4 regions of the Pseudoalteromonas sp. CST2 genome follow, and region 2 is predicted to be linked to each of the others. Evidence: predicted binding sites of a transcription regulator. Region 2 holds the regulator's gene; each other region holds the start of a gene.
What was found. Region 2 encodes sigma-54, which starts transcription at its own class of promoters, with help from an activator protein. Its sites were predicted from a motif close to GTTGGCACGNNNNTNGNNT; they were not measured.
Positions count from the first base shown of each region.

Region 1: a site for sigma-54 is predicted at 3,576-3,594, ahead of PSH41_RS10595 (NarK family nitrate/nitrite MFS transporter). Genes of this name have one in related genera too.
Region 3: a site for sigma-54 is predicted at 3,891-3,909, ahead of PSH41_RS10285 (ferritin-like domain-containing protein). Genes of this name have one in related genera too.
Region 4: a site for sigma-54 is predicted at 2,135-2,153, ahead of PSH41_RS10855 (flagellar basal body rod protein FlgF). Genes of this name have one in related genera too.

Region 1 covers NZ_JAQREO010000006.1:177,472-183,572, reverse strand. Annotated here, with positions in the region: gene PSH41_RS10605 (alginate export family protein) at 1-248, opposite strand, end outside; gene PSH41_RS10600 (bifunctional protein-serine/threonine kinase/phosphatase) at 258-1,997, opposite strand; gene PSH41_RS10595 (NarK family nitrate/nitrite MFS transporter) at 2,011-3,480, opposite strand; gene PSH41_RS10590 (HesA/MoeB/ThiF family protein) at 3,767-4,525, shown strand; gene PSH41_RS10585 (ATP-binding cassette domain-containing protein) at 4,563-5,600, opposite strand; gene modB (molybdate ABC transporter permease subunit) at 5,593-6,101, opposite strand, start outside.
Region 2 covers NZ_JAQREO010000001.1:211,872-217,972, reverse strand. Annotated here, with positions in the region: gene lptB (LPS export ABC transporter ATP-binding protein) at 1-167, shown strand, start outside; gene PSH41_RS00980 (RNA polymerase factor sigma-54) at 237-1,736, shown strand; gene hpf (ribosome hibernation promoting factor) at 1,764-2,051, shown strand; gene PSH41_RS00970 (PTS sugar transporter subunit IIA) at 2,056-2,508, shown strand; gene rapZ (RNase adapter RapZ) at 2,528-3,373, shown strand; gene PSH41_RS00960 (HPr family phosphocarrier protein) at 3,414-3,686, shown strand; gene mgtE (magnesium transporter) at 3,946-5,304, shown strand; gene PSH41_RS00950 (zinc-dependent metalloprotease) at 5,351-6,101, opposite strand, start outside.
Region 3 covers NZ_JAQREO010000006.1:104,614-110,714, reverse strand. Annotated here, with positions in the region: gene PSH41_RS10305 (DUF3413 domain-containing protein) at 1-340, shown strand, start outside; gene PSH41_RS10300 (hypothetical protein) at 423-902, shown strand; gene aceK (bifunctional isocitrate dehydrogenase kinase/phosphatase) at 1,103-2,821, shown strand; gene PSH41_RS10290 (LysR family transcriptional regulator) at 2,839-3,777, shown strand; gene PSH41_RS10285 (ferritin-like domain-containing protein) at 3,951-4,394, shown strand; gene PSH41_RS10280 (hypothetical protein) at 4,439-6,101, opposite strand, start outside.
Region 4 covers NZ_JAQREO010000007.1:17,876-23,976, reverse strand. Annotated here, with positions in the region: gene flgH (flagellar basal body L-ring protein FlgH) at 1-524, opposite strand, end outside; gene flgG (flagellar basal-body rod protein FlgG) at 545-1,333, opposite strand; gene PSH41_RS10855 (flagellar basal body rod protein FlgF) at 1,355-2,098, opposite strand; gene flgE (flagellar hook protein FlgE) at 2,275-3,645, opposite strand; gene PSH41_RS10845 (flagellar hook assembly protein FlgD) at 3,705-4,385, opposite strand; gene flgC (flagellar basal body rod protein FlgC) at 4,399-4,830, opposite strand; gene flgB (flagellar basal body rod protein FlgB) at 4,836-5,243, opposite strand; gene PSH41_RS10830 (CheR family methyltransferase) at 5,388-6,101, opposite strand, start outside.

The sequences.
Region 1 (6,101 bases), on a different contig from region 2:
TCTACACCTAATAGGCTTCGGCTATCTTCGACCTCTAATAAAGCAGAAAAGCCATTCACTTCATCCGTTTTATGAGTAAGGCGTGTACGCAGCGTTAAGCTACTGGCATCTTTTAGTGCGTTATCTTGCTCTGCACTTTCATAACGCAACCTAAAATTAAGGTCGGTTTGCGCTGCAACACTAATTGAAGGCGCAGCAATGCACCCTATCATTAAAATAATAGGTAAGTTATTTTTATAATTTAACATGTTGGTCTCTTAGTTTTTAATTATGAGCACGCACAATAAAATGATAAATAAACACAGCGAAATGCTCTTCCAGAGTAATACAGGATCGCGTTTCATTATTGAAATTTTGTTGGCTGAGCTCTGTAAATGTGGATTAGGTTTACTAATATCTGTTAAAAACTCAGAAAATGCGTGGTATCTGAGCGCTGGTTTTGGCGCAAGTGCTTTCATTAAAGCCTGATCTAACCAAAAGGGTATATCGGCTCGGTACTTGCGAATACTTGTGTATTGCCAGTGGCTGTAATCAATAGGGGTATGACTTGCCGGTAATGTTTTATAAGGCAGCTTCGAGCACAATAACTCATAAGCAATCACCCCAAGCGAAAACATATCGCTTTTAAAATCGGCGTGCAGCGAAATAAGTGTTTCAGGAGCCGTATAATCTATAGTCCCTTGCGGGCAGTCATCGGCTATTTGCTTAACCGACTCATCCATAGCCGCAACACTTACAGTACCGTAATCAATTAACGTAACTTTACCGTGAGCATCTATCATCACGTTATCGAGTTTTAAATCACGATGTACCATATCTAATCGCTGAAATGCCCTTAGCGCATGCACTATTTGCTCTACAATACTGCGCACTAGAGCTATTTCTAAATAAGGGACGTCGTGCTTATAGTCACTGAGGGTTTGTCCGTCCATGTACTCGCAAATATGATATAAAAATCGGCTTTGCGATTGCGTATTTAAAACCTTCATTACATTAGGATGATTAATACGTTGTCCTACCCACCCTTCGCGTATAAAGCCTTGAAGGTAATGTATATCGTCTTCAAAATTAACCGAGGGTGCCTTTAATACAACGGGAGGTGCATCAGGTGCTTGCTGTACCAAATAAATGTGCGATCGGCTGCTTTCGTTGATTTTACGAATAACCGTATATCCATCAATTATTTGGCCAACTTCTAATGCGGGTGGTATTTTGCGCTGCGTTAACGATTGATAAAGCTCATCTAGATTTTGCTGCGCAATGCTATTTACCTTCACTAATAAACAACTCACATTATCATCACTGCCTTGTGCTATAGCGCGTGAGGTAATGGCACTTGCTGCCTGCTCTAAGTTGTTATGGGCGTTTATTTCGTTGGCAATTTCACTATAGGGCAATACATCATGCACACCATCGCAAGTCAGTATGTAAATATCGCCGGCTTTTAGGTCAACTTCGTAAACATCAATTTCTTGATGTGACTGCGCGCCTAAAGCACGAGTGAGCGTATCATTTACTTTATGATCCCGCGTTATCGCTTCCATTTGATTATCGCGTAAACGCGTAATGCGAGTATCCCCTAAATGAAATATATACCCCGTAGCTGATTTTAATATAAGCGCCGTAAAGGTGGTCATCCAATCTGCTTGGCGTTGCCCTAAGTGGTTATAGTTGACTGATTGCGAATATAACCACTGATTTAAGCTAGCTAAAACCTTAGAAACCGATTTTTTGACCGCCCAACTGTCGGGTGTATTTAAATATTCATTTATAAAATGAGTAACACTGAGCTGCGATGCTTGTTTGGCATTTTTAGCCGATGAACACCCATCTGCTAAGCACGCAATAGCGCCTTTTGTTTCTTGTTGTTCGTGCTCAGTATTTAAAGCAGCAAACGCATCTTGATTTTCATCTTTTATGCCCGCGGCACTGTGCCCACCAAAAGAAACATCTAGCGTATTATTACTAACTTGAGCGTGTTGGGTTTCATCAAACATGGTTAACGCTGCCTTAAGTCACTGAAATAAGTTCAACAGAGCCATCTTCGTTTACTTCTGTGATGTGCCCATCTGGCTCTTTCATGAAAAATAACGCCCCTAATCCTAACAATGCACTGGCAGCAATGATCATAAAGAAAGTTTGGTAATCCACTAATGAGAGCGCCGTTAAATACACCACCGCACCTACGTTACCGTAAGCGCCTGTCATACCTGCAATTTGCCCTGTTAAGCGGCGTTTAATAAGTGGCACAGCAGCAAAAACCGCTCCCTCACCAGCTTGCACAAAGAACGAACACGCCATGGCAGCAGCTACTGCAAGCCAAAGTGGCCAGCTAGCGTCAACTAAGCCCATAACAAAGTAGCCAACAGCTAACCCTGAGGTAAGAATAATAAGTGTTTTACGACGACCCATTCTATCTGAGATCCAACCACCACCCGGGCGCGAGGCTAAATTCATAAACGCATAAGCAGAGGCCAGTAAACCTGCGTACACCATATCTAGGCCAAACACTTCCATAAAAAATAATGGCAGCATAGATACAACGGCCAGCTCTGAGCCAAAGGTGGTAAAATATAAAATATTAAGTACAGCTACTTGTTTAAATTCGTAGCGGTGCGATTCTGGCACGGGTTGTTTAAAGATATGTCCGTTTATATCAAAGGTTTTATATACCTCGTAGGCGTATAACAGCACTAAAAATGCATAAACGGCTAAAACAAAATTGGCAGAAATTAAATTAGCGCCTGTAGGAGACAACTTCCAAGTAAGTAAAGCCAGTGCGCCATACATAGGTAATTTCATAATAAGCAATAATACAAAGTCACCTTTACTGGTTACTTCCATTGCGCCTACTTTTTTAGGCTTAAAGTACGTCCCCCCTTTTGGTGTATCGGTTACGTTTATGTACCAAATAACACCAAAAATAACGCTAAGTGCGCCCGTTAAACCAACGGCATAGCGCCAGCCATCGTCGCCGCCAAACATAAGGGCTAATACAGGTAGTAACATAGCAGCGGCAGCCGATCCAAAATTACCCCAGCCACCATAAATACCTTCTGCTGTACCAAGCTCATTAGCCGGGAACCACTCGCTCACCATACGAATGCCCACTACAAAGCCTGCTCCAATAAAACCTAGTGCAAAACGCGCGATAGCGGCTTGCTCAAATGTGGTGGCCATAGCAAACATAAAACACGGTATGCTACATAAAATAAGTAAAGCGGCATAAACAATACGCGGGCCAAATTTATCTGTCAGCATGCCAACAACAACACGCGCCGGAATGGTTAAGGCCACATTTAAAATGAGCAGCGTTTTTACCTGTGCCATAGTTATACCTAGCGAGCCCGCTATTGCCCCTAGTAATGGAGCATGGTTAAACCATACAAAAAAAGAGATAAAAAAAACCATCCAGCTTAAATGTAGTATTTTCATTTTTCCGCTAAACGATATGAGATTAAACCCAGAACTCGGTTGCATGTTTTTTTCCTTGTAACGATTATTATTTTAAGCAGTGAGTACGACTTTGGTAGTAATAACACTGCGATGATTGTTAAATTAAAGTTAACCGCTTTCAGCAATTACTAAGCCAACAATTAATAGGTAGGTTTTTCAGTTACTTATATTTTTGGGAATTAATATTTATTTCGCTTTGCACTATTTAAGCAGCTTTGTTGGGCGTAAACAGTGCAAAGAATTTTTAAGCTTTACTTGCTCTAGGTTTTAACTAATTGGTATTGTTAAAAAAAATTACGAGAACTCATTAATGCAAAAACCCCCTTTAACGTATCAGCAGCAATTACGCTATTCTCGCCATATTATGCTTCCTCAGCTAGATATAGATGGACAAGAAAAAATATGGCAAAGTCATGCTCTTATTGTGGGGTTAGGTGGATTAGGTTGCCCAGTTGCGCAGTACTTAGCGGCATCGGGCGTAGGTACTTTAACGCTTGTAGATAACGATGTGGTTGATGCAACTAACTTGCAAAGGCAGGTGCTCTATAAACAAAGTGATGTTGGGAGCTTAAAAACCCACAGTGCAAAAAAACAGTTAACTCAGTTAAATGATGAAATAGAGATCCACACTATTGATGAATTTTTAAATGAAAACTCGCACCTTGAACAATTACTTAGCAAAGTAGATGTAGTTATTGACTGCACTGATAACTTAGCAACACGTAATTTACTCAACAGCGCCTGCTATAACATCCGTACGCCCTTGGTTTCGGGCTCCGCCATAAGGTTAGAGGGACAAGTAGCTTGCTTTACAATGGCGCCTAATAGCCATTGCTACGGGTGTGTGTCACAGCTTTTTGGCGAACAAACTCAAAGCTGTTCAGAGTCAGGCGTGCTCTCTCCTATTGTGGGGCTTATTGGTAGTATTCAAGCGACTGAAGCACTTAAAATTATTGCAGGACTGCCTAGTAAACTCACCGAGCAGCTATTACTTGTAGATGGTTTGAGTATGGAGTTTAACCGTTTTAACATTGTTAAAAATAAGCACTGCACTGTTTGCAGCGCTTAATTTAGTACATGGTAAATACATGACTGTTTTTGAGATCCTAACTTAGCGTTTCTAGGTTATTTATTGTCAAATAAATCTGCTCGCCTAGGCTTACAGCACTTTGCTGCCATTGCCTTTTAGACAGCGCGCAATACAGTAATTGCGTATCTACATTAACAGTTAGCAGCCATTGCTCATCAAGCTGCTGGGCATTTTCAAGCATACCTTTTAGCACGTTTGCACTGCTCTCATTAATTGGTTTTACTTTGCTGTAGGTTATTTGGCTGCTTTCTATAATTAACATATGGTTTTGTTTTACCAGCGAAGGCACTGCATATAAATGCTGTTGGCTATTACTAAGAGTAAGCTGGTATAGACCAAAAGCATCATTAAATTCAGGCTTACTATAACTAAGTATACTAAGTGGCGTTTGGCTCTTATTTGTATAAATACTTTGCACCACTTCTTGTGTTGCACCGCACTGGAGCACGTTGCCTTTCGCTATATGAAGTAATGTATCGCTGCAATAAAGTAGCTCTTTTAAGGAGTGGCTAACAATAATAAATTTAATACCATGGGATTTATTTAGTTGTTGAACAGCCCCCAACATCGTAAAACGCGTTGACCAATCTAAGGCGCTAAATGGCTCATCAAGTAAAACAACAGATTGCCCACTTAGTAGTGTTCTTGCAAAAATTACACGCTGGCTCTCCCCGCCCGAAAGCGCCGACACATCACGATTTAGTAATGGGTTTAGTGCTAATAAATCAATTACCTGATCAGGCGTTAGGTTATTACTTTTATTTTTACAATGCTTGTGAGTAAACAGTAAATTACCCATTACATTTAAATGTGGAAATAACGGGCACGACTGCAGCTGTAAAGTAAGTAGGCGTTTATCGGGCTTTAAATGGGTAATATTATGATTATTTATACACACATTTTGCGCCGTCGTAAGCCCCGCTATCGCCTGTAATAAGCTCGATTTGCCAGAGCCCGAAGGACCAAACACCCCTAAAATATCAAATTGATTTATAGCTAAATCAACATGTAATTCAAAATCGTCCAAACGTTGATGACATTGTATTTTAAGCACGATTAGCAGCTCCGTTTATCACGGTTTTATTAACTTTAAACAACAACACTAAACACGCAAACGAGATTGCTAGCAATACCAACGACAATTGGTGCGCTGCCCCATAATTAAGCGACTCTACATGGTCGTACAATGCAATAGACACCACTTGGGTTTCGCCTTGTATATTGCCACCAATCATTAGCACTAAACCAAATTCTCCTAATGTATGAGCAAAGCCCAGTGCAAAGGCACTACCTATGCTTGGCTTTAATAGCGGTAACGTTAAATACATAAAACGCTTAAACGGGCTGATCCCCAAGGCAATAGCAGCTTGATTATAAGTAGTATTTATTTGTTTAAAGCCCGCCAGTAACGGCTGCATCACAAAAGGGAGAGAGTAAAATAACGAGCCAATAACCACCCCTTGAAAACTAAACGCGAGCTGCGTACCCGTTAGCCAAAACCAAAACTGCCCAAATGCATGAGTAGGTGAAAACAATACCAATAAATAAAAGCCCA
Region 2 (6,101 bases):
GCATTGGCGTATTAATTACCGATCACAATGTAAGAGAAACCCTTGATGTTTGTGAAAAAGCCTACATTGTTTCTCATGGGGAGCTAATTGCATCTGGCACCCCAGAACACGTATTAAATGACAAAACTGTACGCGATGTTTATTTAGGCGAGCAATTTAGGCTGTAACATTTAAGCCACACCTACAAGCATCTGCTAATATTAATTATAACAACATAAAAGGATTGTTAGAGATACATGAGGCAATCATTACAGCTGCGCATGGGCCAGCAACTTACAATGACTCCACAATTGCAACAAGCGATTCGCTTGCTGCAGCTCAGTACATTGGATCTCCAGCAAGAAATACAAGAAGCACTTGATAGCAACCCGCTATTAGAAGTAGAAGAGCAAGATTACACGGAAGAGTCGGCTGGAAAAAATGAGCAAAAAGCAGATACGGATGATGTAACCGTAAGCGCATCGGCTGACGATACAACCAGCGAGTACGAGCAAGACAGTGGCGAAGCTTTAAATAAAGACACCGTTAGCGATGATATGGCAATGGATGTAACCTGGGATGAGTACATGAGCGCAGCCCCTGCTGCATCCTCAGGCCCAATGCCGGAAGATGAGTCTATTTATCAAGGTGCCTCTACTGAAACGCTACATGAGTATTTAATGTGGCAGCTTCAGCTTACTCCTTTTAGCCCAACTGACGAAGCCATTGCTATTGCCATTGTAGAAGCTGTAGATGACTCGGGTATTTTAACGCTAAGTTGCGAAGAAATTTTAGAGAGCTTTAACCAAGAAAACGATGACGAAGTTGAAGTTGAACTTGATGAAATAGAAGCCGTTTTAAAGCGTATTCAGTTATTTGACCCTGTAGGTATAGCCGCGCGCAGTTTACAAGAGTGCTTGTGTATTCAGCTAAACCAGTTTGATAAAGACACCCCTTTTATAGAACAAACTAAAATGATCTTAACCGATCACATTGATCTATTAGCGGCACGCGACTATCGTACATTAATGAAAAAGACTAAGCTTAAAGAAGACGAGCTTAAAGAGGTCATGACCCTAATACATACCCTCAACCCAAAACCTGCAGATACCATAGTAAGGGAAGAGTCGGAGTATGTAATACCGGATGTGTCGGTTAAAAAAATAAAAGGCCGCTGGGTGGTAGAGCTAAACCCAGATAGCATGCCAAAAATACGCGTAAATAGTCAGTACGCGGCTATGTCACGTACCGTAAAATCAAGTGGTGATAGCCAATTTATTCGCTCTCACTTACAAGAAGCTAAATGGTTTATAAAAAGCCTTGAAAGCAGAAACGACACGCTGCTCAAAGTAACAAACTGTATTGTAAAACAGCAACAAGCATTTTTTGAACATGGCCCAGAAGCCATGAAGCCAATGGTTTTAAACGATGTTGCTGAAATGGTAGAAATGCATGAATCGACAATTTCGCGTGTTACTACGCAAAAATATATGCATACGCCACGTGGTATTTTTGAGCTTAAGTATTTTTTCTCAAGCCACGTAAGCACTGAAAACGGCGGAGAGTGTTCATCAACCGCAATACGTGCCCTAATTAAAAAGCTAATTGCCGCGGAAAACTCAGCTAAACCATTGAGTGATAGTAAAATTGCGGATATATTGGCAGAGCAAGGAATTAAAGTAGCTAGACGCACAATAGCAAAATACCGTGAATCGCTAGCTATTCCACCGTCAAATCAGAGAAAGAGTTTGATATAAGACGTAAAAAACAAAGAGGAAATGCTTATGCAACTAAACCTAACTGGTCGTCACGTAGAAGTAACTGATTCACTTAGAGACTATGTAAATAATAAATTTGCAAAGCTAGAAAGGCACTCAGATCATATTAGCAATGTGCATGTCATTCTCGATGTAGAAAAACTCAACCAAAAAGCAGAAGCGACTATTCATGTAAGTGGCGCAGATTTATTTGCCTCAACAGAGCACCAAGATATGTATGCCGCTATAGACTCGTTGATTGACAAGCTCGATCGTCAAGTCATAAAACATAAAGAGAAGCTTGCTAGACACTAATATTATGAAATTAAGTACATTAGTATGCCAGGACTGCAGCAAAGCTGCGGTCCTTTTTAGTAGTAAAAAAAGAATTTTAGAGTTTATCAGTGAGCTTGCTCATGAAAAGCTCCCCTACTTACCACAACAAGATATTCTTAATGCGCTGGCAAGCAGAGAAAAGCTAGGCAGTACTGGTATTGGCCGGGGTATCGCCATTCCTCATGGCAGAATGGGTGGCGTAGAAGAGCCGCTGGCTTTAGTACTTGTTAGCGACACGCCTGTTAACTTTGATGCTATTGATAACTGCCCTGTTGATATTTTTGTTGCACTCATCGTACCAGATGGCGATAACCAACAGCACCTAAAGACTCTGGCAACCATAGCTGATAAACTGAGCAATAAAGAATTTTGTAAACAGCTGCGTAGTGCTAAAACCGATGCAGAGCTGTATCAAGTAATTGTTGATCAATCGTAGTAAATACTAAGGGCTATAAATGGAGTTAATTATCATAAGCGGCCGTTCTGGTTCAGGTAAGTCGGTTGCTTTACGCGTGGTTGAAGATTTAGGCTATTATTGCGTAGATAATATTCCGGTCAACTTACTGCCCTCTTTAGTGCGAAGTGTTTCAGATAACTATGACAAAATAGCCGTTAGTATAGATGTTCGTAATATCCCCAAAGAACAAGACGAATTTAACGATATTCTCGAGTACCTTCCTGACTTTGCTAAACCCACACTGTTTTATTTAGATAGTGATGATCAAACACTGATCAAACGTTTTTCAGAAACACGCAGATTACACCCTTTATCCATCGATTCGCTGCCGCTTGATTTAGCAATAAAAAAAGAAAAAGAACTGCTTGATGTACTCGTAACGCGCGCTGACTTTATGCTAGATACCACCGATTTAAGTGTGCACCAATTAGCAGAGTCAATTCGCGAAAAAATACTGGGTAAAAAAGATAAGCAACTTATTGTAACGTTTGAATCGTTTGGCTTTAAACACGGCATACCTAAAGAAGCTGATTATGTTTTTGATGCTCGCTTTTTGCCAAACCCCCACTGGGAGCCTGAACTCAAACCGCTTACGGGCCTTGATCAACCAGTAAAAGATTTTTTGGCAAATCACAGCATAGTGCAAAAATTCACTTGGCAAATTCAAACCTTTGTACAAACTTGGTTGCCACACTTAGAGCGTAATAACCGTAGTTACCTCACTATTGCAATTGGCTGTACTGGTGGTCAACACCGCTCGGTTTATTTAGCGCAAGCCATTGGTGAGAGCTTTGCTATGACGCATCCGAATGTCAAAATTCGTCATCGTGAGCAAGAAAAGTAACCTTAAAATAATAACCTGTTCAGTTTAGGTATAGTAATTTATGCGCTGTGAAGACACATTTTTAATAAAAAATAAATTAGGCTTACACGCCAGAGCGGCAACGGTCCTTGCGCAATTAGCTGTGCAGTTTGATGCTAAAATCACCTTACACCAAGATGATAAAGAAGCCGCAGGCGACAGCGTATTAGCTTTAATGCTACTTGAAAGCAGTAAAGGTAAAGAAGTTAAAGTAGTCTGTGAAGGCCCTGATTCAGAGCAAGCTTTGCATGCGGTTGGGCAATTAATTGCCCAACGATTTAACGAGCAAGAATAATTTAAAGCACCATAGCCTTATAAGTTAAAGACTTATCTGGCCAAATTATAAAGATTTAGTAAATTAGGGTATTCCGACTCGCCTAATTTAGTGCTTTAATTTAGGATAATAAAGCCATGCCCCTGCTAAATTTGGTTACTTAATTTTAAACACTAATTTAGTCCCAGCATTGGGTTTAGCACAAAAAATAAAGAAAATAACAGTGGGCAACTCCACTTACTAAACACCTTTCCATTACACAAAAATATTTAGGATGCCAATGCCAGAAGCGTTTGAACAAGACTATCCACTACAGCAACTAAAACAAGTGACTAAATCACTTAATAGTGGGCAATTTGTTCAAGTAAGACGCATGCTAGCAAAAACAGCACCTTGTGATACAGCACTGCTGCTTGAATCCTCTCCGCATAAAATTAGACGCATGCTTTGGCAACTGGTTGACCCAGATGTGCAAGGGGATGTGCTAGAAGAGCTCTCTGAAGATGTACGCTTAGGTATCATTGCACAAATGGAACCTGAGCATATTGCCGCGGCCACTGAGGATATGGGCCACGATGATTTAGGTGAAGTCCTACGTAGCCTACCTGATACCGTGTACAAAGATGTGGTTAGCGCTATGGATACGCAAGACCGCGAACGCGCTACACAGGCTTTATCATACCAAGAGCGCTCTGCAGGCGCGCTAATGAACACCGATACGGTGACCATTCGCCCAGACGTTACGCTTGATGTTGTACTGCGTTATATAAGGCTACGCGGCGAGCTGCCAGAGGGCACCGATGATTTATACGTTGTTGATAAACATAACTGTTTTTTAGGTGCATTATCACTTAGTACACTGTTAACTAATCCGCCTGAAAAAATTGTTCAAGATTTAATGGATGAAGACTGTGAGTCTATCCCTATTTCGATGGATGAAAGTGAAGTTGCTCAGTTATTTGAGCGCCACAACTGGATATCGGCCCCTGTAGTCGATGATAACGCCCACTTACTTGGACGTGTCACCATTGATGATATTGTTGATGTTATTCGTGAAGATGCTGAGCACAGCTTGTTAAGCCTTGCCGGTCTTGATGATGAAGAAGACACCTTTGCACCTGTTTTAAAAAGCTCGAAAAAACGCTCAGTATGGCTTGGCGTTAACTTACTCACAGCCTTAGCTGCCGCCTTTGTGGCCAGCTTTTTTGAAAGCACCTTAGATATATTACCTATTTTAGCTGTACTCAATGGCATTGTTCCCTCAATGGGTGGTGTAGCAGGTAGCCAGTCTTTAACTCTGGTTATTCGCGGTATTGCCGTAGGCCATATTAACCAAACTAACCAACGATTTTTAATGGCTAAAGAGCTGGCGATAGGCGCATTAAACGGGGTTACTTGGTCAATACTTATAGCCAGTGTAATTGCGCTTTGGCAATGGGATTTTATGCTTGGCGGCGTGCTAGCATTTGCGATGTTTATGAACCTAGTAGTGGCTGGTGTTGCTGGCGCATGTATTCCTATTTTATTGAAAAAAATGAATATAGACCCTGCACTTGCCGGTAGTGTTGTACTTACAACGGTGACTGATATTGTCGGTATTTTTGCCTTTTTAGGCACCGCAACGTGGCTACTTATTTAGCAACCTGAGCTCAGGTTAAGTAGCCACTACACACTAAAACATATAATTAAATTGGTGAGCCCGGTGGCATTGGTAAACCACTGAAGTTTTCAGGCCACTTACCTACTTTTAAAAACTGTTTTATTTGCTCTGCTAAATACTGTTTAAATGCGCTTTCTCCTACACTGGTATTACTTAACATTGAGTTTTGATTGTACTCTTTACTTAATTTTACCAAGTAGAAACGTAGCTGCGCCTGCACCTCTGGGCTTACCTTGTCACTAGTGACTAAATCAGCCATATTTTTTGCAGTTAAAAACTGCACCCGCTGGGTGATTTTGCCTTTCATTGTATTAGGTGATGACACATTAAACACTTGGCTGTAAAGCTGCTCTAACAACTCATCTAAGCTGTAAAAATTATAATTACGTACTTGTTGTTGAGCTAAACGATTTAAACGCTGTGGGTTTAATAATAACGATAAACTATGCTGCGCAGCTACTTCTGGCAAGGCCATCGCATCAAGTGTTATACCCGTACGCCCTGTTATGCTTTCACGCGATTTAGACTCGCCATATGCTTTTGGCGGAATAAGCGCTAACACCGACTCAGGCAAAATTAAATTAGCCGGTTTTAATGTTGTTAAAATAGCACTAAGCGCCGCTTGCTGCTGCGCTTTTGCAACCACTTGTGCGCCCTTAGCAGGTGAGTCGTTACGTGTTTCGTATTCGTAGTTAACCCCCGCAATTAACTTAACTGCAGCCTCGACTTGATAGCGATGAAATAAATAAAGCGGCACGAGTTTTTCTTCTAACTGC
Region 3 (6,101 bases), on a different contig from region 2:
ATCATCGGTGTTATACAGCTCAGATAAGCGAATAGCCAAGGTAGATGGACTTATTCAACCCAGTGATATTATTGCAACCAGTGTAGGCCAATACTTAAACTGTAAGTCTGTGGTTAAACAAACCATGCTAGGTGAAAACCTGTATAAGAAAAAGACGGACACTGGCGTTAATTACTCTCAAGGCGTAGTTATTGCTTACAAAAAAGATAGAATTACGCTAATAGATTCAGACGGTAACTATAAAAATATATCTGCCGCTGAAGGTTTTTCTATTGAGCAAAGCCTCGATATCCCGTTTTTAGTACAAAGTATTAAAAAGCTAAAAACCTACACACAATAGCCCTATCCCTTAACCTAGCTTGCTATAACACCAAGCTAGGTTATATTTACTAAATCATAGTAAACGCTCAGGGATGAAATTAATGCAAAAACACACACTTTTTTTATGCGCAGTAATGGTATGCCCACTTTCTCTGCATGCGCAAAATGCCACAACTTACTATAAATGCGTGACAAAAAACGGCACTATCTTTTCGCAATTCCCTTGTAACGATAACGCTACCGCCTACACAATTAATACAGTATCGGGAATTAATACTGCACCGGCGCAAGATTACACAAAAGAGCTAAACGCATTAGAGCGCGAACGGATTGTGCTTGACCTGCAAGCAGAGCTGAGAAGTAATACTAATAAATTAGCGATTATAAAACGTAAAAAAGACCGCGCAGAATACAACCAGCAACAGCGCCTCAACCGTATTTTAGATGACGAGGACAAAAAGTTAATTAGCAAAGATATTACCAAGCAATTAAAAATAATAAATAAAGATCATAAAAAGCAAACCACCGAAATTGAAAAGCGCATTAAAAAATTAGAGAAAAAAATAGCCTCCTACCAATAGCATGGCTTTTGCCATCACACTCAATTATGCTTTAAGCTAAAAGTATAAAAACTGAGAATATTTATCTTGGTTTTAAACTTAAAATAACATAACCTTAACAACTATAGAGTTAAAGCTCTAACGTGTATAACACTACAGCACCACTAACATTTATAAATGCTGTACTAAAATCGTTATATACACTTTTTTAAGGAGTGTTTATGCAGCCACGCCATATAGCTGAATTAATTTTAACGGGTTTTAAAAAGCATTATCTGCTGTTTCAAAAAACCACGGCCCAAGCCCCGCTTGCCTTTGCAAAGCGCGATTGGCAGCAAATTAATGAAATTAGTAAACTGCGTATTAGTTACTACGATGACAGAGTAAACGAAACCACTAAAGCATTAAAACAAGCACAGTTAACTGAGCAATTAGATGAGCAGCTTTGGCTTGAAGTAAAAATACTGTACCAACGCTTTTTATGCTTTCACCCTCAAGCTGAACTTGCCGAAACATTTTATAACTCAGTATTTTGCCGTTTGTACCACAGACGCTATTTTCATAACGACTTTATATTTGTACAAGCCACATTAAAAGATGCCCCTGCCATTCCTGTTGAGGCAGAGTACCGCAGCTACTTTCCAGTTATTGATGGTTTAAAGCCCACAATAAAGCGCATTATTGAGCATTTTGATTTTAAAGCCCCGTTTGTAAATTTAGAGCGGGATATACGTTTGCTCGTAAAGGCATTTTACAAACAAGCGCCCGACACTCACCACCAGCCTTGGCAAATGCGCTTTGATATTTTGCACGCGCCTTTTTATCGTAACAAAGCAGCTTACATAGTCGGCCGTGTGGTCTCTCAAAGCGGTGTGCAGCCTTTTATTATTGCGGTACTGCACCATGAAGATAAAGGCTTATACCTCGATGCGCTATTAACCAAATCATCGCAAATGCGGGTGATTTTTGGCTTTGCACGGGCTTATTTTATGGTTGAAACCCATGCGCCCTCAGCCATGGTGCGATTTTTAAATCAACTTATGCCTAATAAAACACTCGCTGAGCTATATAATGCCATTGGGTTTCATAAGCAAGGTAAGACAGAGTTTTACCGTGAATTTTTACATCACTTGTCTCACTCAGGCGATAACTTTATTATAGCGCCAGGCACACCAGGCATGGTGATGATGGTATTTACGCTGCCCTCTTTTGGCTATGTATTTAAAGTCATTAAAGATAAGTTTGGCGAAAGCAAACCGTTTGGCCGCGATACCGTGCTTAAACGCTATCAACTGGTAAAAAGCCATGATCGGGTTGGCCGCATGGCCGACACCATAGAATACTCTAACGTCGTATTTCCTTTGGCACGCTTTAATAGTAATTTACTGGCGCAGCTACATAAAACCATTGGCTCATCTATGGTAATTGAAGGCCCGTGGCTTATTATCAAGCATTTATATATTGAAAGGCGCATGACACCGCTTAATTTATTTTTAGAAAACGCCAGCGAAGAAAGTGCTGCCGATGCAATAGAAGAGTACGGCCAAGCACTTAAAGAAATGATTGCGGTAAATATATTCCCAGGCGATATGCTGCTTAAAAACTTTGGGGTAAGCAAACACAAGCGCATTATTTTTTACGACTACGATGAGGTTCAATACCTAACAGATATGAACTTTAGGGCCTTACCTAAGGCCAAAAGCTATGATGATTACTTAACTGATGAACAAAGTTACTCAGTTGCGCCGCAAGATGTTTTTCCTGAGCAACTTTGTACCTTTGTTATGCCAAACCCAAAGTACAAACAGTTTTTGCTCAGTACACACCCCGAGCTTGTTGATGTTAGTTTTTGGAAGCAAGCTCAGCAAAATATAAAAAAGGGTCATGTTAGTCACATATACCCATACCCGACAGCACAACGCTTTATTCATCACTGGTAAGCGTTAAAGGACACACAATGAACATAAGTAAAATAGATTTAAATTTGCTGGTTTACCTCGACACCCTATTACGTGAGTGTAACGTAACCCGCGCCGCTAACCAGTTAAGTATTACTCAACCAGCTATGAGTAACGGCCTTAAGCGTTTAAGAAACTTGTTTAACGACCCAATTTTGGTACGTACTAGTGAAGGTATGGTCCCCACAGAGCGTGCTATAGAGCTGCAACCGGTTATTCGCGGTATATTAATGACCCTAGAAGAAACCTTGGCACCTAATCGCGAATTTGAAGCCAGCCAAAGTAAACGTGTTTTTAGAATAATGGCCAGTGACTATGCAGCCAGTACATTAGCGCCAAAGCTTTTAAGTAAACTTCATGAAGAAGCGCCCGATACAACCCTAGATATACTTACGCCTAGTGATGTAACGTTTCATGATGTTGAAAATGGTAAAGTGGATATGGCAATTAACCGCTTTGAAAACCTTCCGCAATCTTTTCATCATAAACGCATATGGAAAGACAGCTTTTGCTGCTTAGTAAAAGCCGACAACCCAATTATCGAAAACTTTAGCCTAGACAGCTATTTAAAAGCCCGCCATATATGGGTAAGTAAAACCGGCTTTGGGGTTGGCGTAGGTATGGACCCTAAAGATGTACAAAAGCTAGGTTGGGTAGATGAAGCACTTGCCCATTTTGGTAAACACCGAAATATTGCCACGTTTACCCGTAATTACCACGTAGCCATTCATTTAGCAAAAGAGCAAAATTTAGTGGCGACCTTACCTTCAAAGGCTGCCAATATTTACTTAGATGATGCAGGCCTTAAAATTTTAGAGCCGCCATTTCCTATACCACCTTTTGAACTAGATATGATTTGGAGCCCTTTACTGCATCGCGATGCAAGTCATATTTGGTTACGCCAAAAAGTAGCCGAAGTGGCGGATGAGCTTAAATAACCTTATTACAAAAGCCATGTAAAATTTGCGAGGTTATTTTATTTTAAATAGCCTTGCAGCTTGCTGAATAAAGAAATAATCAATAATTACAATAGTTTAAAAATTAAAATGAAATTGGAATGGCCTTTGCTTTAGTTACTATGAAACTTAAATTCATGTAAAGAGAGGTCATTATGAATACCCATCAAGGAACAGAAGCAACTCATATTACTGACATCATCCAAGTAATGAACAGTGGCATTGATTTTTATCAAAAAGCGCAAGAGAAAGTTGAAGACCCAGCCATTGGCGCATTATTTCAACGCATGATTGACGCACGAAAAGTAAGTGTTGAGCGCTTACAACCTTATGCTGTTAACGAAAAAGGTGAGCGTGAAGACGGCTCTTCTTTTGCTGTAGAAGCACGCAGAGCTTACACAGCCCTACTTACTACGTTTAGTTCTCACAACGATAAAACATACGTTAAAGAGCTTGAAGAGGTAGAAGATAAAACACTTGAAGAAATTAAAGCAGCGATGGATAAACCACAGCCAGCCGACTGTGAAGCAGCCTTAGCGAAAACCTTGCTAACGATGCAAAGCTGCCACACCGAAATGAGCCGTATGCAAAAGCATTAGGTCTCAAAATGGCTTAGTTATGTTGTAACTAAGCCATTTTAAATTTAATTTTCTAAGGTCATAGCTAGAGCCGCGTATTGTCTAAACCAAGTGGGACTAGCTACTGCATGTCTCATAATATTATTAGAACGACTTATAATTGAAGGCTCAAATTTAGATAATTCACGCCAGTCATAAGAAAATGCAATTTGTTCACCTTTTTGACTTATACCTTCGCCAGTTACAAATTGTGGTATAGGTCCTGGGCCAATAGCAATCCGTTCAACGGCAGTTTTTGCTAAGCACTTCATGATATCTAAGTTGTTAAAATACTCTTCTCGCTCTGCAACAACAAAAAAACCGACATCAATATGCCCATGATTAATATCTTCATATCTTTCATGTGATTCTCCACGTCTGTCCCAGTTATAGTTCCAAGTGCAGGTACCATCATTATGGTATTCTAGGTTATCTGTGAAAAAATCTATAATACTCATTATTTTGGGTTTATAAAAATCAGGCCTATCACTCCATTTGTCTAAGTATAACATCGCAGTTGCCATGGTCAGATTATGGTTATGTGCTAAAGGATTACTATACAATCCAGAATCACCATAATTATCATTATAAAGGTTTACATAATAAAAACTCCCTTTGATCGCTGGATTTTTACTTATGCTGTATGAGCTTTTATGACTATCTACAATTTTCTGGGCACTTGATGTATAAAAATCAGCAAAAGTGAAGTAATCTGTTAAATTTTCAGATCTAATAGTATCGACTATACGCATAATACCATTCAAAATCATACCATCTGTTAATACAGTTATACTTGAATCATTAAGTGACCTCTCCCACCCTGGTGCAATTTTATCTCGTTCATTTAAAAAAAGTTTAGGAGCCCGTTTATAACTATTTTTTGGAGAGAAGCTATTTCTATTTCGAGTCATATCCGTATCACTAAGCATTTTATTCGCTAGTTCAATAGCCAAATCCAAATACTCGATCTTATTAGTTACACTGTAAAAATGTAGGTAAGTTCGTAACCAGTAATAGCCATTCCAAGCATACTCATTGCCTGTATTTGATGTCTTGTTAATCATTGGGTTACCTGGATATTTAGTGGATATCATATCCGCTAAATCTGAAATATTATCTACATCAGAGACGTTAGGATTAGGAACTTCTAAACCGCTTATTAAATCAGCAGGTGTAATATTGTGAAATTCAAAAAATGAGTCTTCCTTTGCGGAAATTAACTGTGGCTCACCTGTGGCACTTACCCCAAAATTGCGGCTATTCTCAAAGTTATTCAGATCTATCAACCCTAGGCCCTGAAGAGAACCTTCGGAAAACTTATTAGATCTTCTAAATAGCCAATTAAATGATACATCTGTAGGGTCAATAAAGTCTTTTTTAACTGAAAAACTTTTTAGCCCATCGGAAGCGATTAACTCTCCATTTTTTACAGTAATTTCTAGAAAACGTGTTTGATAGAAGTTTAATTTATTCCAAATACCGGGATACTTATCACCAAGCTTGATTTGTACACTTGACTGATTAAATAATACAAATTCTTTTGTATCAGAGTTAGAAAGTAGATAGGTTTTCTTCGATGGGTCACTAGGAGTTTCACCAAGCCACACTACTATTTTAAACGGGCCCGTAGGTTGCCAAACATCAAAACTAGCAAAACTATTGGCACCATTGAACTTTATAGCAGTATCT
Region 4 (6,101 bases), on a different contig from region 2:
TCGAGCCTAATAAACTCTTCGCCGGTGTTAAGTGTTAGCCATTTTTCACCACGAATAACTAAATTACCATTGGGTAAAACACGCATAACATTCACCGAGATGTCGCCCACTAAGCTGTTTGACTGATTTGATTTAGAGTCACCGGTAAATGATGAATCACTACCAATGCCAAACTGAATACTGTCGCCACCTATATTTACAGGTAAACCACCTAACCCAATAACGGGGTCTAGGCTGGCTTCGGTTTCTTTATCGGTTTCGGTTTTAGCGGCTTTTGTAGCTTGTGTTGACTCTTCAAGCTTAACGGTAATTATATCGCCGGTTCTAAGTGCTTTTTTGTCTGAATACAAATCATTAAATGTATTGGTGTTAAACAACGAACCCGTTGCAACAACAGGCTCTGCTACAGGCTCTGGGTACATGGGTGCGTAGTAGGGGTCATCTTGAACCACTTCACTATTTTGCGTAGAAACACAGCCACTTAAAAATAAGGTGCCTGCTGCAAATAAAATAACATTACGCATAACTATCCCCTTGTGCACGGTTATAACTGTTGATTGATGTAGCTCATCATTTCGTCAACGGCCGAGATTACTTTTGAGTTCATTTCGTAAACACGTTGAGTTTCGATAAGGTTAACCAATTCTTCCGTTACATTAACGTTTGATGTTTCAAGCGAGCCTTGAATAATAGTTCCTAAGCCTTCTACGCCTGGATTACCTTGAACAGGCGCCCCACTAACAGCGGTTTCGGTGTAAAGGTTTTGACCAATTGGCTCAAGACCCGATGGATTAATAAAGTCACTAATTGTTAGCTGGCCAATTACCACGTTATCGGCTTGCCCTGCAACGCGTACAGATACTTCACCATCTTGAGAGACTGTAATTGATTGCGCATCATCGGGTACATTCATTTCGGGCTGAACAACAAAACCTGCACCTGAGGTAACAATGCGGCCGTCTTCATCGGTAGTAAATTGCCCATTTCGCGAATACGCAATATTGCCATCGGGTTGCAGCACTTCAAAAAAGCCTTCGCCTGAGATCATCCAATCGAGTGAGTTTTCGGTGGTGAGCATATTACCTTGCGTAAACTCTTTTTGGTTAGCAACCACTTTTGCACCCGCACCTAGCATTAGGCCAGATGGCAGCTCGGTATCTTGTGATGAGCGCCCGCCAGGCTGGTTGATGTTTTGATACAGTAAATCTTCAAAAATAGCGCGGCTTTTTTTGTAACCTACGGTACTGGCATTCGCCAAGTTATTTGAAATAACTGAAATATCAGTTTGTTGAGCGTCTAGCCCTGTTTTACTTATCCACAATGCAGGATTCATAAGTATGCCCTCATTTTAAAGTTAAACTATGCGCATCAACTGATCTTGACGTTCGTCAATCTCTTCAGCTGTTTTCATTAGTTTTACTTGTAACTCAAATTGACGTTGGTGGTTGATCATATCGACCATTTCGTGAACTGGATTAACGTTAGACATTTCCAGTGCACCACTTAACACTTTTACATTTGCAGAGGTATCGACAGTTTGCCCTGGTACAGGTCTAAATAAACCATCGTTGCCTTTTTCAAGCTCTCTGCTGTTTCCTTCAACAACGCGCAGCGTGTCTACTTCTTCTAAAAAATTGGCAGGCGCGCCTTGGGGGCGAACCTGTATGGCGCCATCTTCACTAAAACTTATTTTTTCAATAGGAACCGGTAAAATTACGGGGCCACCTTCGCCAATAACTTGACGACCATGACTTGTTACCAACATACCTTGCGCAGTAATGTTTAGCGTGCCTACTTTTGTATATGCTTCGTTACCTGAGTCATCCTGAACGGCAAGCCAGGCGTTATCGCTCATGGCAATATCTAAATCTCGCCCTGTTTCGATTATGCCGCCAGAGGTCATGTTAGAACCTGGTCGCTCTTGCATTGAAAACACGCGCGTTGGTAAGCCCTCGCCAAATGCTTGCATAGAACGCGCTTGCGCAAAGTCAGCTTTAAAACCTGTGGTGTTTGCGTTTGCCAAATTATTGGCTTTAAGTGCAAGCCCTTGTAGGCTTTGCTTAGCGCCAGAGGCTGCAATGTAGACCATTTTGTCCATAACATCGACTCACATAAAAAATCTCTGAGCTGATAAATGCAAAATAGATGCCAGGTTAAATTTGACGCAGTATAAGGAAGGTATTGAACGGTTCAGCTAGGCTAATTTTAGCTACATAGCTACAAAAAAGGCTGCAAAAATGCAGCCTTAGAGTCTTAACCAAAAATAAGGTTAACTTATCGAATCTGCAAAATACTTTGCTGAATTGTTGAGTTAACTTCAAGCGCTCTTGAGTTCGCTTGGTAGTTACGTTGAGCGGTAATCAAATCAACTAATTCGTTTGTTAAGTTGGTATTAGATTGCTCAAGCGCGGATGAATTAATACTACCAAAAGTACCCGAGCCTGCTTCACCGGCCACTGGCTCACCAGAGTCAATGCTTTGCTTCCAGCTGGTATCGCCTACTTGTGAAAGACCTTGAGAGTTTGGAAAGCGAACCATAGCAACTTGGCCTAAGTAGGTTGAATCGCCATTGCTGTATGAGGCAACAATTTTACCGTCTGTGCCAATATCAATACCCGCTAAACGACCCACTGTAGAACCATCTTGGTCAAGTGCTTTTACTTCAAAGCCACTTGAGTACTGAGTTGGAATACGGCCAGCTGTGTTGTTTTCATCACGCCAGTTTAGCTCAATACCTGTACTTGGGAATGTTGCGCCGTTATCAAGCATTGACGATAAACCAGTACCTGCACCTGCCGGTAAATTAATTTCATCAAATGTTGTGGCGTTAGTATTTGCTACACCATCTGTTGTGGCGGGTAAACCGCTAGAATCAAAACCAAGTGTGGTAATAGGTGTATATGGTGTAGTTGTTTGCTCTGCACCAGATGTACCATCTACTACCTTGCCATCAAGTGTGGCATAAACATCCCAGCTGTTATCAGCCCCCCCAGAAGCTGCATCTTCTTCTTTTACAAAAAAGTATTGCAGAATATGTGGTTCACCTAATGAGTCGTAAACAGTAGTAGACGTCGACGAATTATAGGTACCGTTCGATGTCGGATCAAAATCGAGGCCTGTTGCATCAGCTGTTGCATCTAAGTTGAACGATAAAAATACGTTTTCGGTTGCGCGAGGTGAACCTGATGAGTCAGGAATTTGAATCGGGTTTGTAGTACTTAAACTAACCGATGTGGTATCACCTGATGACTCGTCTACTGGAAAAGCTTGCAAATAATTACCTTTGGCATCAACCATAAAGTTATCTTGGTTTAGCTTAAATGCACCTGCACGAGTGTAAGTTAAATCTTGCGACGAAATGTCGTCGGTCATTGCAAAATACCCTTCGCCGGTAATCGCTAAGTCTAACGAGTTGTTAGTAAATTGCAGTGACCCTTGGTGGAATTGCTGTGCAACCATGGTTGTTTGCACACCATCACCGTTTTTAGTTTTACCTGCACTAAAAACAGATGCAGCGTATACATCGGCAAATTCAGCACGCGATTCTTTAAAACCGGTGGTGTTTACATTAGCAATATTGTTTGCTGTTACGTCTAAGTCTTTTTGAGCGGCAGCTAGGCCTGTAAGTGCGATATTAAAGCTCATAATTCACCTCTAACTTTGAATCTAATAGCCTGCTAGCAGGCGAAATACTTTTTAATTGGTTATGCGATCTCTGCGACATCAGTCAACCTAACCGCACCCTCTTTAGTGTTAATAATAATGCCACTAGAGCCATTGATATTAACGCTTTCAATGTTTTTGAATGTTGCCACCGGTAAGCTTGAAAACTCGCCGTTGGTACTGCCCTCTGCAGTAATAGTGTATTCACCCTCTGGTAGGCGCTCACCGGATTCATTATTACCATCCCAGCTAAAGCGCACTGCACCCGCTGCTTGCGAACCCATATCGATAGTTCTAACCAGTTGCCCAGAGGCATCTGTAACTTTAATTGTTAAATTATCAACAGCTTCTTCAGCAACCGCAGACCCTTTTGCCTCTCCGCTTTCGCCAAGCTCAAGCGTATTAGATTCTAAAAGCGCTTGCTTACCAACCAGCGTTGATGCTTGTAAGGCAGAGTTTGAGGTCATTGACGAGGCAAGTGACTCAAAATTTGTGTTTAAATCTGTGATGCCTTGCGCCATGGTAAAATTAGTCATTTGCGCAATCATCTGATCGTTATCAGCCGGATTACTCGGATCTTGATACGATAGCTGCTGAGTTAGCAACGAGAAAAAATCTTCCTGCGTTAATGCATCGCTCTCTTCAGTGGTTGTCGCTACTTGGGTCTCTTGCCAAGTTATAGAGTCCAAAAAAGATGAACTAGTACTAATATCGTTACTCATAACCTACCCTCGGTTATCGCTGCCCAAGTAACAGCGTTTTGCTTAACATTTGCTTAGCTGCATCGGCAACTTGCACGTTTGTTTGATAAGAGCGAGAAGCAGAGATCATATTTGCCATCTCCTCAACAACATTAACGTTGGGTTTATAGATATAGCCATTTTCATCCGCACTTGGGTGATTAGGGTTATATTCAATTTGTAGTGGTTTGTTACTCTCAACAATTCCCAGCACTTTAACACCAACAGCGGAGCCCTGAGGGTTGCTGGCTGAGGCAGACGCTTTCGTCAGCTCGGCAGCAAATACAGGTTGGCGTGCTCGGTAAGTTTTGTCTTGGGATGAACTAATAGTATTAGCATTCGAAATATTACTCGCGGTGGTATTTAAGCGAACATTTTGCGCACTCATACCACTGCCTGAAATATCAAAAACGTTATATAAACTCATAATTATTATCCTTGACTACCGAGCGCTTTATTCAGGCCCTTAAATTTACTACTTAAAAATTGCAGGCTTGCCTGATACTCCATCGCATTCTGTGTATACAAGTTTCGTTCCACCTGTATATCAACTGAGTTACCATCGCCTGTATCTCCTTGATTTGGATTGCGAAATAACTCAGAACCACCTACACTTCGAGTACCGCCAGCAATGTGTTTTTCATTGGTAGTAACCATGCTATTGCCGCTTTGCTGAGTTGACCTTGCCGCTTTTAATGCTGAGGCAAAGTCGATATCTTTTGCTTTATAGCCAGGCGTATCAGCATTCGCTATATTTGTGGCAAGTACTTCTGCCCGCTGTGAGCGGATCAACATTGCATGCGGGTGCACACCTAATGCTTTATCAAAACTGATAGCCATAACGTTCTCCAAAAAATTGACTTGCTTAAGTTAAAGCAATTTATAAGCCAGTAGTTTTTAGTTACGTTATTTTTTTATAGAGGGTTGTTATTAAATAAAAAAACGACGCTAAGAACGTCGTTTTTTAATAACAAAGTGATAGGATTATTTTTTTTGGTAGATGATTCCAGGGTTACAACGAACCATATCAAACTCATTACTTAAGCCCGTCATCGACTCCGACGCACCTAAAAATAAATACCCTTTTGGGTTTAGTGCTTGGGCAAACTGACCAATTATTTTTGCTTTAACCTCTGGTGAAAAATATATAAGGACATTGCGGCAAAAAATAATATCAAACTTCCCCATTAAGGCGTAAGAATCAAGCAAGTTTAAATGTCTAAAGCTCACCTGTTTTCTAACTGAGTCGACAACTTTTGCCATACCGTTGCCGCTATCCATAAAGTACTTTTTACGGCGCTCTGCTGATAGGCCTCGCGCTAATGCTAACGCATCATATTCAGCGTTTTTACACATATCGAGCATTGTGTTAGAAATATCAGTACCAATAATTTGAGCCCCCATACGCAACACGCCCGGTTGCTTGGCCTGAAACTCAGCAACAGACATGGCAATAGAGTATGGTTCTTGGCCTGAAGAGCTGGCCGCTGACCAAATTTTTAATGGTCGGCGGGCGTCTTTAAACTCTGGAAACAATTTATTTTTTAAAAGCTCAAATGGGTATTGATCCCTAAACCACAAGGTTTCGTTAGTGGTCATGGCATCAACTACAGCGGCTCTAAGTTGCCGCTCATGAGGGCCAAGCGTTTTACTCACTAATTGTGATAAAGATTCAACATTAAAACGAGCCATAAGCGG